One region of the Syntrophomonas curvata genome, then DNA from elsewhere that is predicted to be linked to it. Evidence: predicted binding sites of a transcription regulator. Region 1 holds the regulator's gene; each other region holds the start of a gene.
What was found. Region 1 encodes NrdR, which represses ribonucleotide reductase genes. Its sites were predicted from a motif close to CACNANATNTNGTG; they were not measured.

Region 1 (4,216 bases):
TCACCCCGGGGAACGCTTTGACGCATGCATTCCAACACTTTATTTAAAAACACGCTCTCCAGTTCCTGGCAGGCGGAGTAAAGCTTCTTATTATTCTTCTCATTAATTGCAGATTCCAGACAGCGGGAAAAATCTTTTTTTTCCAGGGTTTCCCCATAGGAGGGGGTAGCGGTTATTTTTTGAGCGGGCATGAACCCGGTACCGTTAATCATCATTATTTATTACCTCCGCAGGTTGGCGGCAGTCTGCAGCATCTCATCGGATGACTGGATTACTTTAGAGTTGAACTCGTAGGCTCTCTGAGCAGTAATAAGGTTTACCATTTCCTCAACTACCTGTACATTGGACATCTCCAGGTATTCCGAATGCAGGGCTATGCTATTGTCGGAATCAGGCTCCCATTGCATGGCTTCTCCCGAGTTGGCCGTAGCCTGGTAGAGGTTTTTGCCTATTTTTTGCAAACCGGCAGGATTACTGAATTTAAATATCTGCAAAGGTTCACCGGCAACGGTAGGTTCGGTTTCACCGGGAAGCATGTAGCTGACAGTGCCGTCAACGGCTACCCGCGGATCGGTGTAGTTTTCTTCCAGAGCTTCCGGCCCCAAATATAGATTGCCGTCAGCAGTGACCAACTGACGATTGCCGTCTACTTTTATAGCTCCATCTCTGGTATAAAGAGGTTCTTCGTAGCCCGGCACTTGAATGGCAAAAAAACCCGGTCCGCTGATGGCTACGTCAAGAGGGTTTTGAGTGGATTGAAGATTCCCCTGGGTAAAAAGGGTGTTAACAGCGGCGGGCCTTACACCCAGACCAACCGCTAAACCGACGGGTTCATTGCGGTTCTCGTCGGCGGCAGGTCTCCTGATGGTTTGATAAAGCAGGTCTTGAAACTCGACTCGTTGTTTCTTAAATCCAACCGTATTTACATTGGACATATTGTGAGCCAGGGTATCCATGTTCAGCTGCTGAGCACCCATACCGGTACTTGCTGTAAAAAGAGCCCTCATCATACGGCCGTTCCTCCTCTGTTTAATGAACGATTGCATTGCGGTATTTCAGTCAGTCAATACCGCCCGGGCTCCTCCGATTGAGTCCAGCCCGTTATATTGTAAACATACTACCGATGTATATCGTATTACTGAAGGAAAAGGTTTAGGAAAAGAACGGCTAAAACGTCCGGCCTGGAACGATGACGACAAAATTTCACAATCAGGCTCTCTTTTTCACAGGAAAATGGGAAGATCCGGAATGGACATAGTAGTCACGTTTTATGACCCCTTTTCATATATTAGTAATATTCACCAGGAGTATTCTATTCATTTAAGGGGTGGGAAAAAATGGTCAGGATATCTGATTTGCGGGCCCGGGACGTGGTAAATATTCTCGACGGAAAAAAGCTGGGCCATATTTACGACATCGAACTGGATTTGGAGGTTGGGAAAGTGGTTGCTATTATTCTTCCCGGCCGCCTGCGGGGGTTCTCTATCTTTGCCAAACGGGAGGAAATCGTTATACCCTGGAAAAAAATTGTCCGCATCGGCAGAGATGTCATATTGGTTGAGGTACCGGTATTTCAGGAAATGGATGATTACAAACGCAAAGAGTATTTGCTGGATGATGATAATTTCTAAAAATATCGCCGGAATCCGTGAAGGGTATATTATAAACAAAGCGGCCGCACCCGGGAATGTTGAATAAATATCTGCTTTTGTTCATAATAAGGGCAGATATCAGCATCATACTCTTTTGAAAGAGGAGTGACGTTTAATGCGCTGCCCTTACTGTCAGGAATATGAGAGCCGGGTGATTGATTCCCGGGCCAGTGAAGATGGCGGTACAATACGCCGCCGCCGCGAATGTACTGCCTGCAAAAGACGCTTTACCACCTATGAACGTTTGGAAGAAAGACCTTTGCTGGTTATAAAAAAAGGCGGAAACCGGGAGCAATTCAACCGGGAAAAACTGCTGAACGGTATCAGCAAGGCTTGTGAGAAACGCCCTGTAAGCATGGAAGATATTGAAACGGTGGTTGCCGATATTGAAAGAGAACTGCGGGACAGTTTTGACCGGGAAGTAAGCAGCAAGGTTATTGGGGAGAAGATTATGGACAGGCTGCAGAGCCTGGACGAGGTGGCCTATGTGCGCTTTGCCTCGGTATACCGGCAATTCGGCGACTTAAACAGTTTTATCAAGACCATAGAACAGCTAAAGAACAAGTAGCCTGAAACCTAACCTGAACCGGGGCGTTATTGTTGACCCAGATACAGGCGTAATTGCTCCTCCACCATGGGCAAAGGGAAAACCTTTTCCTCGACCCGGCTGATAGGCCGGCCGTAAACAAACATTTTATCATCATAGCGGCCGGTTTTTCTTATATCTTGAGGCAGGTCATCCAGGTTCTGCATCCAGCGTTGAGCGGAAGAGCGGGGCAGGTGGAAGGTGAAGCGATAATCAGGAACCTGAATACTGAACTCTACCAGGGAATAATACTCTTTAATCACCGATTGTACAGTACACTTAGGACAATAGTATTCGTTCCTTATATAATTGTTGTAGGACATGCCCGAGGTTCTGGCTGCATCCCGGCAATCCTCGCAAAGCCATATTTTACGACGGTCCGGACCCAAAAGGTAAAGGGCGTCAATCAAGGAGGGATTCTCCTGGTAGGCTTTCCTTAAGACCTGATTTTTCAGGCGGTAAAGGCGCTCGCTGTGCCCGGCATAGGTCTTGGCATAATGGTTGGCATGAAAAAGGTAAAAGCAAGCTTTTAAAACAGCGCTTTCCGGGTAATTGTCAACATTAGCCATAAATGAGTCGCAATAATTTACTACTCCGAATAATTTCCGGAATTCTGATGCTTTTCCCGGGCGATGCTTTCTTGCCGGCTGGTGATTATCCTTTATTTCAGCCAGCAGGGAAGGAATATCCAACTGGTTAAGTTCGTGTTCAGAAAAAAGATAGCTTATACCTTGCTGGCCGTGGCGGTGCACAGAGGCTACATTCAGATAACCGTGATTGACAAGATCGTATACCTGGCGGTTGCTTATCCGGTACCGGTCCGCAACCTGGCTGATGGTCAACATATAAGGGCTACTCCTTTTCCGTTTCCTCGACTGTGCTTTCTATAAGGGCCCTGGCTTCATCAGCCAGGTTGTTGGGGACAAAGATTTCAACTTCTGCCAGCGGTCCTATACTGACAGGTAATTGAGATACTTCCCGACGTTGGGTCTTAAAGGGTATGCCGCAAGACTTGAGCATGCTGCTTACGATGAGATCCTGGGGAGGATAAATTTTGGCAATACTTGCCCAGGAAACAGTAGAAGAATCACAAGCCCCATGACCGTCTTCCGGACTGTATAGCGGGTTTGTTCTCATTATCCAACACCTCCTGCAAGTAATATTTTAAGCTAAAAAGGGGGCAATAACAAATGACCAGCTTCACCTATGAAAGTAAGGCAGGGCTAGAATACATTACCCTGCCCCGGTGGCGGAGGCAGGGAGTGAGCATGGGTTTTTCCACCCGCTCCGGGGGGATAAGCCTCGCACCCTATGACAGCCTGAACCTGGCTTTACATGTGGGGGATAATTATAATAATGTCATAGGAAATCGCAGCCGTTACCTGGATTTGTTCGCTTTTACACTCGAAAATATGGTATGCTGCGAGCAGATACATGGTAATGTTGTCGCTGTTGTAGGTAAAGGGGAGCAGGGACGGGGGGCCATAGATAAGAGCGGCGGGCTGGCCGGGGTTGATGCCATGGTTTGCGCAACTCCGGGTATAATGCTCACCACGTTCTATGCTGATTGTATTCCGGTATATCTTTTTGACCCGCTGCAGCGGGTGGTAGCGATTGCCCACAGCGGTTGGAAGGGGACCATGGGGCGTATTGCCGGTGAGACTCTTAGGGTGATGGAAAAGGAGTTTGGCAGTTCGCCCCGCCATGTGGAGGCTTTTATCGGCCCCGGTATCGGTAGATGTTGTTTTTATATCGGCGAAGATCTGGCTCATCGGGTAAAAGAGGAATTTGTTGGGCTGGATGGAATACTTAACTGCGGACGGAAGGGTTATACCTGGGATTTACACCTTACCAACCGGCTTATCCTGCAGGAAATTGGTGTAAAGCCGGATAATATAATAGAATGTAACCTTTGTACCGCCTGCAACCGGGAAAGTTTTTTCTCCTACCGCCGGGATCAGGGGAAAACCGGTCGGAT
Region 2 (4,216 bases), 980 kb from region 1:
TGGGAGCCGGAAACCGGGTACTGCGTATGGTACCCCCCCTGATTATAAATGAGACCGAAATCAATCAGGCGGTGAGTATAATCAAAGAAGCTCTGAAAGACTGGTAGGGATAAAGCTAAAAGGGAGGAATGGGATCTATGTTTGAGATAGGGGATATTTTACGGGGGCGTGACTTTATAAGCATTCATGACTTCACTAAGGAAGAGATTGAGTATATGCTCAAGGTGGGAGCGGAAATAAAGAAAATGCAGAAACAGGGCATTGTTCATCACTATCTGGCCGGCAAGACTCTGGGCATGATATTTCAGAAATCCTCCACCCGTACCCGGGTTGCCTTTGAGGTAGGTATGTACCAGCTGGGCGGACATGCGCTCTTCCTGAGCCCTAGAGATATCCAGCTGGGTCGGGGGGAGACTGTTAAGGATACGGCCCGGGTATTGGCCCGGATGCTGGATGGCATCATGATTCGCACCTTTGACCATGAGGAAGTGCTGGAACTGGCTCGCTGGGCGGACATTCCGGTGATAAACGGCCTGACTGACCTTCTCCATCCTACTCAGGTAATAGGAGACCTGATGACTATAAAGGAACATAAAGGTGAGCTCAAGGGTCTTAAACTGGCCTTTGTGGGGGATGGAAACAATGTAGCCCACTCCCTGCTCTTCGGCGGGGCCAAGGTGGGGATGGACGTGGTCATTGCCTCACCGGGGGGATACGAACCTGATGCCGGAATACTGGCAGCGGCACGTCGGGACGCGGCCCAGAGCGGAGCCGTCCTGTCAATAGTTAAAGACCCCCAAGAGGCCGTAGCCGGAGCTGATGTTATCTATACCGATGTATGGGCCAGTATGGGGCAGGAAGGCGAAGCTGAGGAAAAGGAAAAGCAATTCCTGGCCTATCAGGTAAACAGCCAACTCTTGACCCGGGCTAAAAAAGATGCCATTGTTCTGCACTGCCTGCCCGCCAAGCGGGGTAAAGAGATTACCGACGAAGTTATGGACGGCCCGCAATCAGCAGTCTTCGATGAGGCTGAGAACCGCCTCCACGCCCACAAGGCAATTATGGCCTTGACCATGTAGCCAGCGGTACTTGATTGACTTTATATAAGCTTTTGTTGGTTGATCTAAGGTTTAGTTCAGGAAGATAATTTTATACAAATCAGGAGGGTTTACTACGGATAAGATAATACTAGCCTATTCCGGGGGACTTGATACCTCGATCATAATACCCTGGTTAAAAGAGAACTATGGCTACGAGGTAATCGCTTTTTGTGCCGATCTGGGGCAGGGAGAGGAACTGGAACCGGTGCGGGAGAAGGCCATCAGATCCGGTGCTTCTAAAATATATGTGGAAAATCTGACGGCTGAATTCGTAACCGATTACTGCTGGCCGGTGCTTAAGGCGGGAGCCGTTTATGAGAAAAAATATCTCCTGGGGACCTCCTTTGCCCGTCCCCTGATTGCCAAGAAAATGGTGGAGATCGCAGCCCGGGAAGGGGCGGCAGCCATTTGCCACGGGGCTACCGGCAAGGGCAACGATCAGGTGCGCTTCGAACTGGGGATAAAGGCTTTAAACCCGAGTCTGAAAATAATCGCGCCCTGGCGGGAATGGAATATCCGTTCCCGTGAGGATGCTATTGAATATGCAGCCCGTCATGGTATTGAAGTGCCGGTTACCAAGGAGAAGATATACAGCCGTGACCGCAATTTGTGGCACATGTCCCACGAAGGCGGCATTCTGGAAGACCCGGGCCATGAACCCCCTGATGATGTTCTGGTTCTGACCGTTCCGCCGGAGAAGGCCCCTGATCAGCCTGCTTATATAGAGATAGGATTTGAACAGGGAATTCCGGTAGCCTTGGATGGCAGGCTTTATGGCCCGGTAGAACTGCTGAGCAGACTAAATGCTCTGGGCGGAGCTAACGGAGTAGGTATTGTAAGCATGGTGGAAAACCGCCTGGTAGGCATGAAATCCCGCGGTGTTTACGAAACCCCGGGCGGCACTGTCCTGCATACCGCTCATGACGAATTGGAACGGCTTACCCTGGATCGGCGCACGCTGCAGTTTAAAGAGCAAATGGCAACCAAATATGCTGAGCTGGTTTATGACGGCAACTGGTTCAGCAAGCTCAAGCAGGCTATGGATGCCTTTATTGACGAGACCCAGAAGACAGTTACGGGAACCGTCAGGCTCAAGCTCTACAAGGGAAGCTGCGGGGCCGTAGCTTCCAGCTCGCCGTATTCCTTGTACAATGAAGAACTGGCTACCTTCGGCGCCGACGAAATCTACAGCCACCAAGATGCCCAGGGCTTTATAAATCTGTTTGCCCTGCCTCTGACCGTGCAGGCCATGGTTAATCATAAATTGACAGGAAATTAATAGATAATTGGCAGATATGTTGAGAAAATAGAAGTAAATAGAAAGAGACGGGACAAAAATCCGGGCAGGGTAGGAAAATAGGCCTATCCTGCTTCTTTTTGCCGGAAAGCTGAACCAGGAAATAATAGCATTACTATAAAAACCTTTGCTAAGTGAACATAACGTTTTGTTTTTGCATGAAAAGGGCTGATTAAGGAATTATATATATTTGAAGCAGCACCCCCGGTTAAACTATAATAACTACAGCATATTGTATTTATAAATTTTTAAACCATATATATTGTGTTTTAGAGGAGGAAGCTGATGAGTTTAAACAGTATAAGGAAGCGTGACGGTCGCGTGGTTCCATTCGAGAGGGAAAAGATAGTCAGTGCTATTTATAAGGCGGCCCGGGCAGTAGGGGGCAGAGACTATGAAACGGCCGAAAGGCTGGCCGATAAAGTTATCGAACTGGCCGGCTACCACTATCTGGACAGCTACGAAATAGCTACGGTTGAGGAAATACAGGACCTGGTGGAAAAGGTTCTGGTTAAAAACGATCATTACAAGACGGCTAAAGCCTATATACTGTACCGCAAGCAGCATGAAGTGATAAGAGAGAGTCGGCAGCTGATCCAGAATACCGAAATCATAGAAAAATATTTGGATCGCAGCGACTGGCGGGTAAAAGAGAACTCCAATATGAACTTCAGCCTGCAGGGCATGAATTTTCACATTTCCTCCATAGTCACCAGCCAGTACTGGCTGAACCAGATATACAGCGAACAGATGAAGGAAGCCCAGCAAAACGGTGATTATCATATGCATGATCTGGGCATACTGGCGGTTTATTGTGTGGGCTGGGATTTGCAGGATTTAATCCGGGAAGGTTTTAAGGGTGCCCGGGGTAAAGTGGTAAGCAAGCCGGCCAAGCATTTCCGCACCGTTTTGGGGCAGATCGTAAACTTTTTCTATACCCTGCAGGGTGAAGCTGCCGGGGCTCAGGCATTTTCCAACTTCGATACCTTGCTGGCGCCCTTCATTTACTATGACAATCTGAATTATGAACAGGTAAAACAGAGCCTGCAGGAATTTATATTCAACGTCAACGTACCTACCCGGGTGGGTTTTCAAACTCCCTTTACCAATATTACCATGGATCTTAAAGTACCCGGGTATTTTAAAGACCAGAGCGTTATCATCGGCGGTAAATTTATGGACAAGACTTACGGGGAATTCCAGTCCGAAATGGATATGCTGAATCAGGCCTTCGCCGAAGTCATGATGGAGGGCGATGCCGAGGAGCGGGTATTCACCTTCCCTATCCCCACCTATAATATTACCCGGGACTTTGACTGGGACAGTCCCAAGTACGATAAAATTTGGGAAATGACAGCTAAATACGGCATACCCGGATTTGCCAACTATATTAATTCCGATATGGACCCCGAGGATGCCCGCAGCATGTGCTGCCGCCTGCGGCTGGACAACCGCGAGCTTAGGAAACGGGGGGGAGGGCTGTTCGGTTCCAATCCCCTGACCGGGTCGGTAGGGGTAGTAACTGTAAACATGCCCCGCATCGGCTACCTGGCCCGGGACAAGGAAGACTATTTCCACCGCCTGGCTGATATCATGGATTTGGCCAGCGACAGTCTGGAAATCAAGCGCAAGATACTGGAAAACCTAACCGATTCCGGACTCTATCCCTACTCCCAGTTTTACCTGCGGGGGGTAAAGGAAGCTACCGGCAAATACTGGATTAACCATTTCTCCACCATTGGGCTGGTGGGAATGAACGAATCCTGCTTAAATTTCCTGGGTCAGGACATCGGCAGTGAGGAGGGCTATCATTTTGCCC
Region 3 (4,216 bases), 1.1 Mb from region 1:
AAGGCATCGCAGATTGTTCGCCCCTCATAAAACACTTCCCAGATACTCCACATTATTCCGGCAGAATAGAATACCTTTTTCCTTTGCACAACTTTGCTATGTCAATGGTCAGGGAAAATGTCACCCCTTTACCTAGATAACTCAGCAGCAGAAATGTCATCCCTGCTGCGGCTCTTAGAATAGAAGATTTCACTATATGCGAACCAAGGTGATTTGTTCTTTGGCTTGATTTTGGGCTGAGCCGGCAGGCTATTCAAGGAATTGTCCTGCTGAGGTATTTGTACTATACTTTCCTTGGGCTGAGTTTTGAGCAATTCGGGTTTAATAACGAGGCCTTTGTAAAGGACCTGCATTCCGATATGCTTACTGGTTGCTACAGTAATCGTATCATGAGGGGATGCAGGGACTTTTATATTTTCCACCTTGGCAGGCAGACGGTATTTATGGTTCTCAAAGGAAAAGGAAAGCCCTGAATCGATTTTTCTTGTTACATGCTTGGCAAAAATCAACTGCAATGCAGACATATCTTGCTTAGGCAAATAGGCCTTTTCCGGGCTGGCAGCCTGGACGGCGAATTTACGGTTGTAGTAGGGAATATAATGCTTTAGGAAATCATTAGCCTGTTCGATAGAAGAAATTCCTTTACGCTGCATATCTTTCGCCAAACGGTCCTGTAAAGTCTCCCAGAGCCTTTCAATACCACCTTTAGCCTGAGCAGACCGGGCAATGATTAACAGGATGTTGAGTTCTTTAAGGGCTCTGGCAAAGTTAGTCTGCTTTTCCACTTTGCCGGCCAATTCTTCTTCAAGGGTTAATTCCTTTTTCTTTTTGCTGTTATAAACAAAAACGGTTCTGCCATCAGTGTAGATTTCTCTTGGCAGGTGCCCATTCTGATTCATCTGAAACATCAGTTCACAATAACCTTCAAAGGTTTCTTCCTTTTCGAAATGAAGAGCCAGGATACGACCAGTGGCATCGTCAACCGCACCGTGCAGGTGCAAGTAGGAACCATTGCCAAGCCAATCAAAGCTGGAAGCATCCATCTGAATCATTTCACCCTCGCGCTCCCGGGCATTTCTGGAACGATGTTTCTTGGGTCTGCGCTTGGCCTTTGGAGAGCGAATACCACTGGCCCTAAGATACCTTGAGACAGTGCTTACCGAAACAAAAATATCTTTATCTTCAGCAAGCACATCGGTAGCATGACAAAAATTATATCCGGACAACTCCGTTTGATAAATTCGGCAGATTTTTTCAGCAACTTCAGGATCCAATGCATTAGCCGGTTTCCGTCCTCTATTCTTATGCAAAATACTTATAACCCCATTTGCGGATGCCTCCGCTTTCATCCGCTGTACTTGTCTTACACTGAGGTCTAAAAGCTCTGCAGCCTGCTTATTTGTAAACCGGCCTGCCAACAGTTCTTCGATGATAGTTATTTTTCTTGCTTCTTGTTTGCTCATTTCTAATTTCATCCTCCCATTATATCTTTTCTGGGGGATGACATTTTCCCTGAAGAGTTATACCATGACATTATCACTGATTAACGACATTTGCACAACTTTGCTATTGACTTTAACGCTGCGTTAAGGTTTATAGTGATTCTGTGAGGAGATGAGGATATGGAATATACAGTGCAAAAACTGGCCCGGATGGCGGGCATTAGCGGCCGGACACTGCGGTATTACGATGAGATCGGGATTCTTACGCCGGCAAGAATCAATTCTTCGGGGTACCGGGTATATGGGACGGCTGAGGTCGACAGACTGCAGCAAATTCTCTTTTATCGGGAGCTGGGAGTGAGTTTGGATAATATCAGAGAAATAATAACTGCACCATCATTTGACGGACTGGCGGCACTGAAAGAACATCGCCTCAAACTGCTCGATAAGAAACAAAAGCTGGAATTGTTGATTGTCAATGTGGAGAAAACCATAGTTTTAACTGAAGGGAGAATCACTATGGCTGATAAAGAAAAGTTTGAAGGCTTTAAACAAAATATGATAGATAGCAATGAGAAAATGTACGGTAAAGAAATCAGGGCGAAATATGGCAATGAGAGGATCGATCAATCGAATGAAAGACTTAAAGGCATGGATCAGGAGCAATATAATCAGTTGCAGGAACTCGGTGCCCAGGTAATTGACACCCTGACAGAGGCGTTTGCCAATGGCGACCCGGCTGGTGAACTAGCCCAAAAAACCGCAGAATTGCATCGCCAGTGGCTGATTTTTACCTGGGGGGATTATAGTAAAGAAGCTCATGCTGGCCTGGCTCGGATGTATGTTGATGACGAAAGGTTTACATCATATTATGACCAGCAGCAACCTGGTGCAACCAAGTTTTTACGGGATGCAATTCTAATTTACACCGGGATGAAGAAATAAAGCTTTCAAGCAGAATTTAAACCAGGGCCGGATAAGCTCAATTGCGCAAGTCTGGCTTTTTCTTTTTAATTTGGGTAAACAGCCAAAGTTGTTTCACTTATATTTGTCCCCTACGGTTCCATTGCTTATACCATATCTTGTATTATTCCGGCAATAGATATACAATGTATAGTAGATTCCCGTTAAAGGAGAGATGATATGTGAAACAACTGCAGCTCGTTTATGATTATAAAATGGGGCCCCGGCAATTGATAAAACGTGACGGGCGGAGGGAATTGTTCGACCCTGCCCGTATATTCAACGGCATCGTCCAGGCTATGCTGCACAGTAAGGAACAGGAAATCACTATTAACCGATCACTGGTGCAGAAGTTGACAGAGGAAGTGGCGGCAAACGTTGAAGAACAGGTGCAGGGGGGAGAGATTCCCGCCCAGGAAGTTTATCGCATCACCGTCAACGTATTAGCCGAGCATGAACTTTATGATGTATTGGGTACGTTCATTTCTTTCCGGGAAAAAAGAGATTCCCAGCGCGATGCCAATTCCAGGCTTATGAACGAAATTGCCGCCATTGTTAAAGAAACTACCCGGGACAACGCCAATGTGTCCAATTCCCCTTCAGGCAAAATGCTGCAAATCGGCTCGGAAAGCTCGAAATGGTATAACCTGCACCATATGCCCGACTATATTGCCCAGGCCCATATCAATGGCGATATACATATTCACGACCTTGATTATTACGAAAAGACTATCAACTGCCTTCAGATTCCCCTGGCCCGGTTGCTGAATCAAGGCTTCAATGCCGGCAAAGGATATATTCGTCCTCCGCAGCGCATCGGCAGTGCAACCGCTCTGGCAGCCATCATCTTGCAGTCCAATCAGAATGATATGTACGGCGGCCAGTCCTTTCATCGCTTCGAAACTGCCCTGGCCCCTTATGTTCCGGCCGGATACGCACAAGCTTTTTCTGTTCTTCAATCCGACTGCAACCCCGCGGAAAGGGCAGCTACCGCAAAAGAGCTGGCAGAAATGGTCAATATAGTCTACCAGGCCATGGAGGGTTTGGTCTATAACCTGAACAGCATGCATTCCCGGGCCGGAGCCCAGGTTCCATTCTCTTCCCTAAACTTCGGCACAGGAACCAGTCCGGAGGAACGGCTCATAATCGAACAGCTTCTGCTGGCCTTCGAGAAAGGATTGGGCCGAGGCGAAACGCCGCTTTTTCCCAACCTGATTTTCCGTCTGAAAAAAGGCGTCAATACTGATCCCGGCGACCCCAATTACGATTTATTCCAGTTGGCCTGCAGGGTATCCGCCCGGCGCATGAACCCCACCTTCAGCAATATGGACATGAGCATCAACCAACCGTATGGGGATGATGTAAGTTATATGGGCTGCCGCACCAGGGTGGAGGCCAATGTGAACGGTCCGGCCCAGGCTGAAGCCCGGGGAAACATCGGTTTCGTTACTGTAAATCTCCCCCGTTTGGCCATCAAAGCGAAGGGAAGCCTCGATCAGTTCTGCCGGAGCCTTGATAAAGTGCTGCAGCTTTGTGAAGAGCAGCTGCTTCATCGCTACGAAACGGTTTGCCGCCTGCGGGTAAAGGATCTGCCTTTCCTGATGGGACAAAAGCTTTATATAGACAGCGGGCAACTTCAGGATGAAGATTATATTACGGAAGCGGTAAAAAACGGCACTCTTTCTATTGGCTTTATCGGCCTGGCGGAAGCCTTAATCCTGCTTACCGGCCATCATCACGGAGAATCCAGAGCGGCTTTTGACGAAGGCTATCGTATCGTTCTGCGTATTTCCCAGGCGGTGCGGGACATG

Region 2: ACU70B_RS13635 (ribonucleoside triphosphate reductase) is a predicted target of NrdR. The motif match lies at 2,621-2,634, and genes of this name have one in related genera.
Region 3: nrdD (anaerobic ribonucleoside-triphosphate reductase) is a predicted target of NrdR. The motif match lies at 2,516-2,529, and genes of this name have one in related genera.

The regions. Positions count from the first base shown of each region.
Region 1 is NZ_CM129641.1:1,976,299-1,980,514, reverse strand. It holds gene ACU70B_RS08825 (rod-binding protein) at 1-215, opposite strand, end outside; gene flgG (flagellar basal-body rod protein FlgG) at 222-1,010, opposite strand; gene ACU70B_RS08815 (YlmC/YmxH family sporulation protein) at 1,338-1,631, shown strand; gene nrdR (transcriptional regulator NrdR) at 1,768-2,220, shown strand; gene ACU70B_RS08805 (helix-turn-helix domain-containing protein) at 2,247-3,083, opposite strand; gene ACU70B_RS08800 (hypothetical protein) at 3,091-3,375, opposite strand; gene pgeF (peptidoglycan editing factor PgeF) at 3,507-4,216, shown strand, end outside.
Region 2 is NZ_CM129641.1:2,960,571-2,964,786, reverse strand. It holds gene ACU70B_RS13650 (aspartate aminotransferase family protein) at 1-107, shown strand, start outside; gene argF (ornithine carbamoyltransferase) at 138-1,079, shown strand; gene ACU70B_RS13640 (argininosuccinate synthase) at 1,147-2,379, shown strand; gene ACU70B_RS13635 (ribonucleoside triphosphate reductase) at 2,683-4,216, shown strand, end outside.
Region 3 is NZ_CM129641.1:880,136-884,351, reverse strand. It holds gene ACU70B_RS03770 (ISNCY family transposase) at 129-1,463, opposite strand; gene ACU70B_RS03765 (MerR family transcriptional regulator) at 1,623-2,387, shown strand; gene nrdD (anaerobic ribonucleoside-triphosphate reductase) at 2,588-4,216, shown strand, end outside.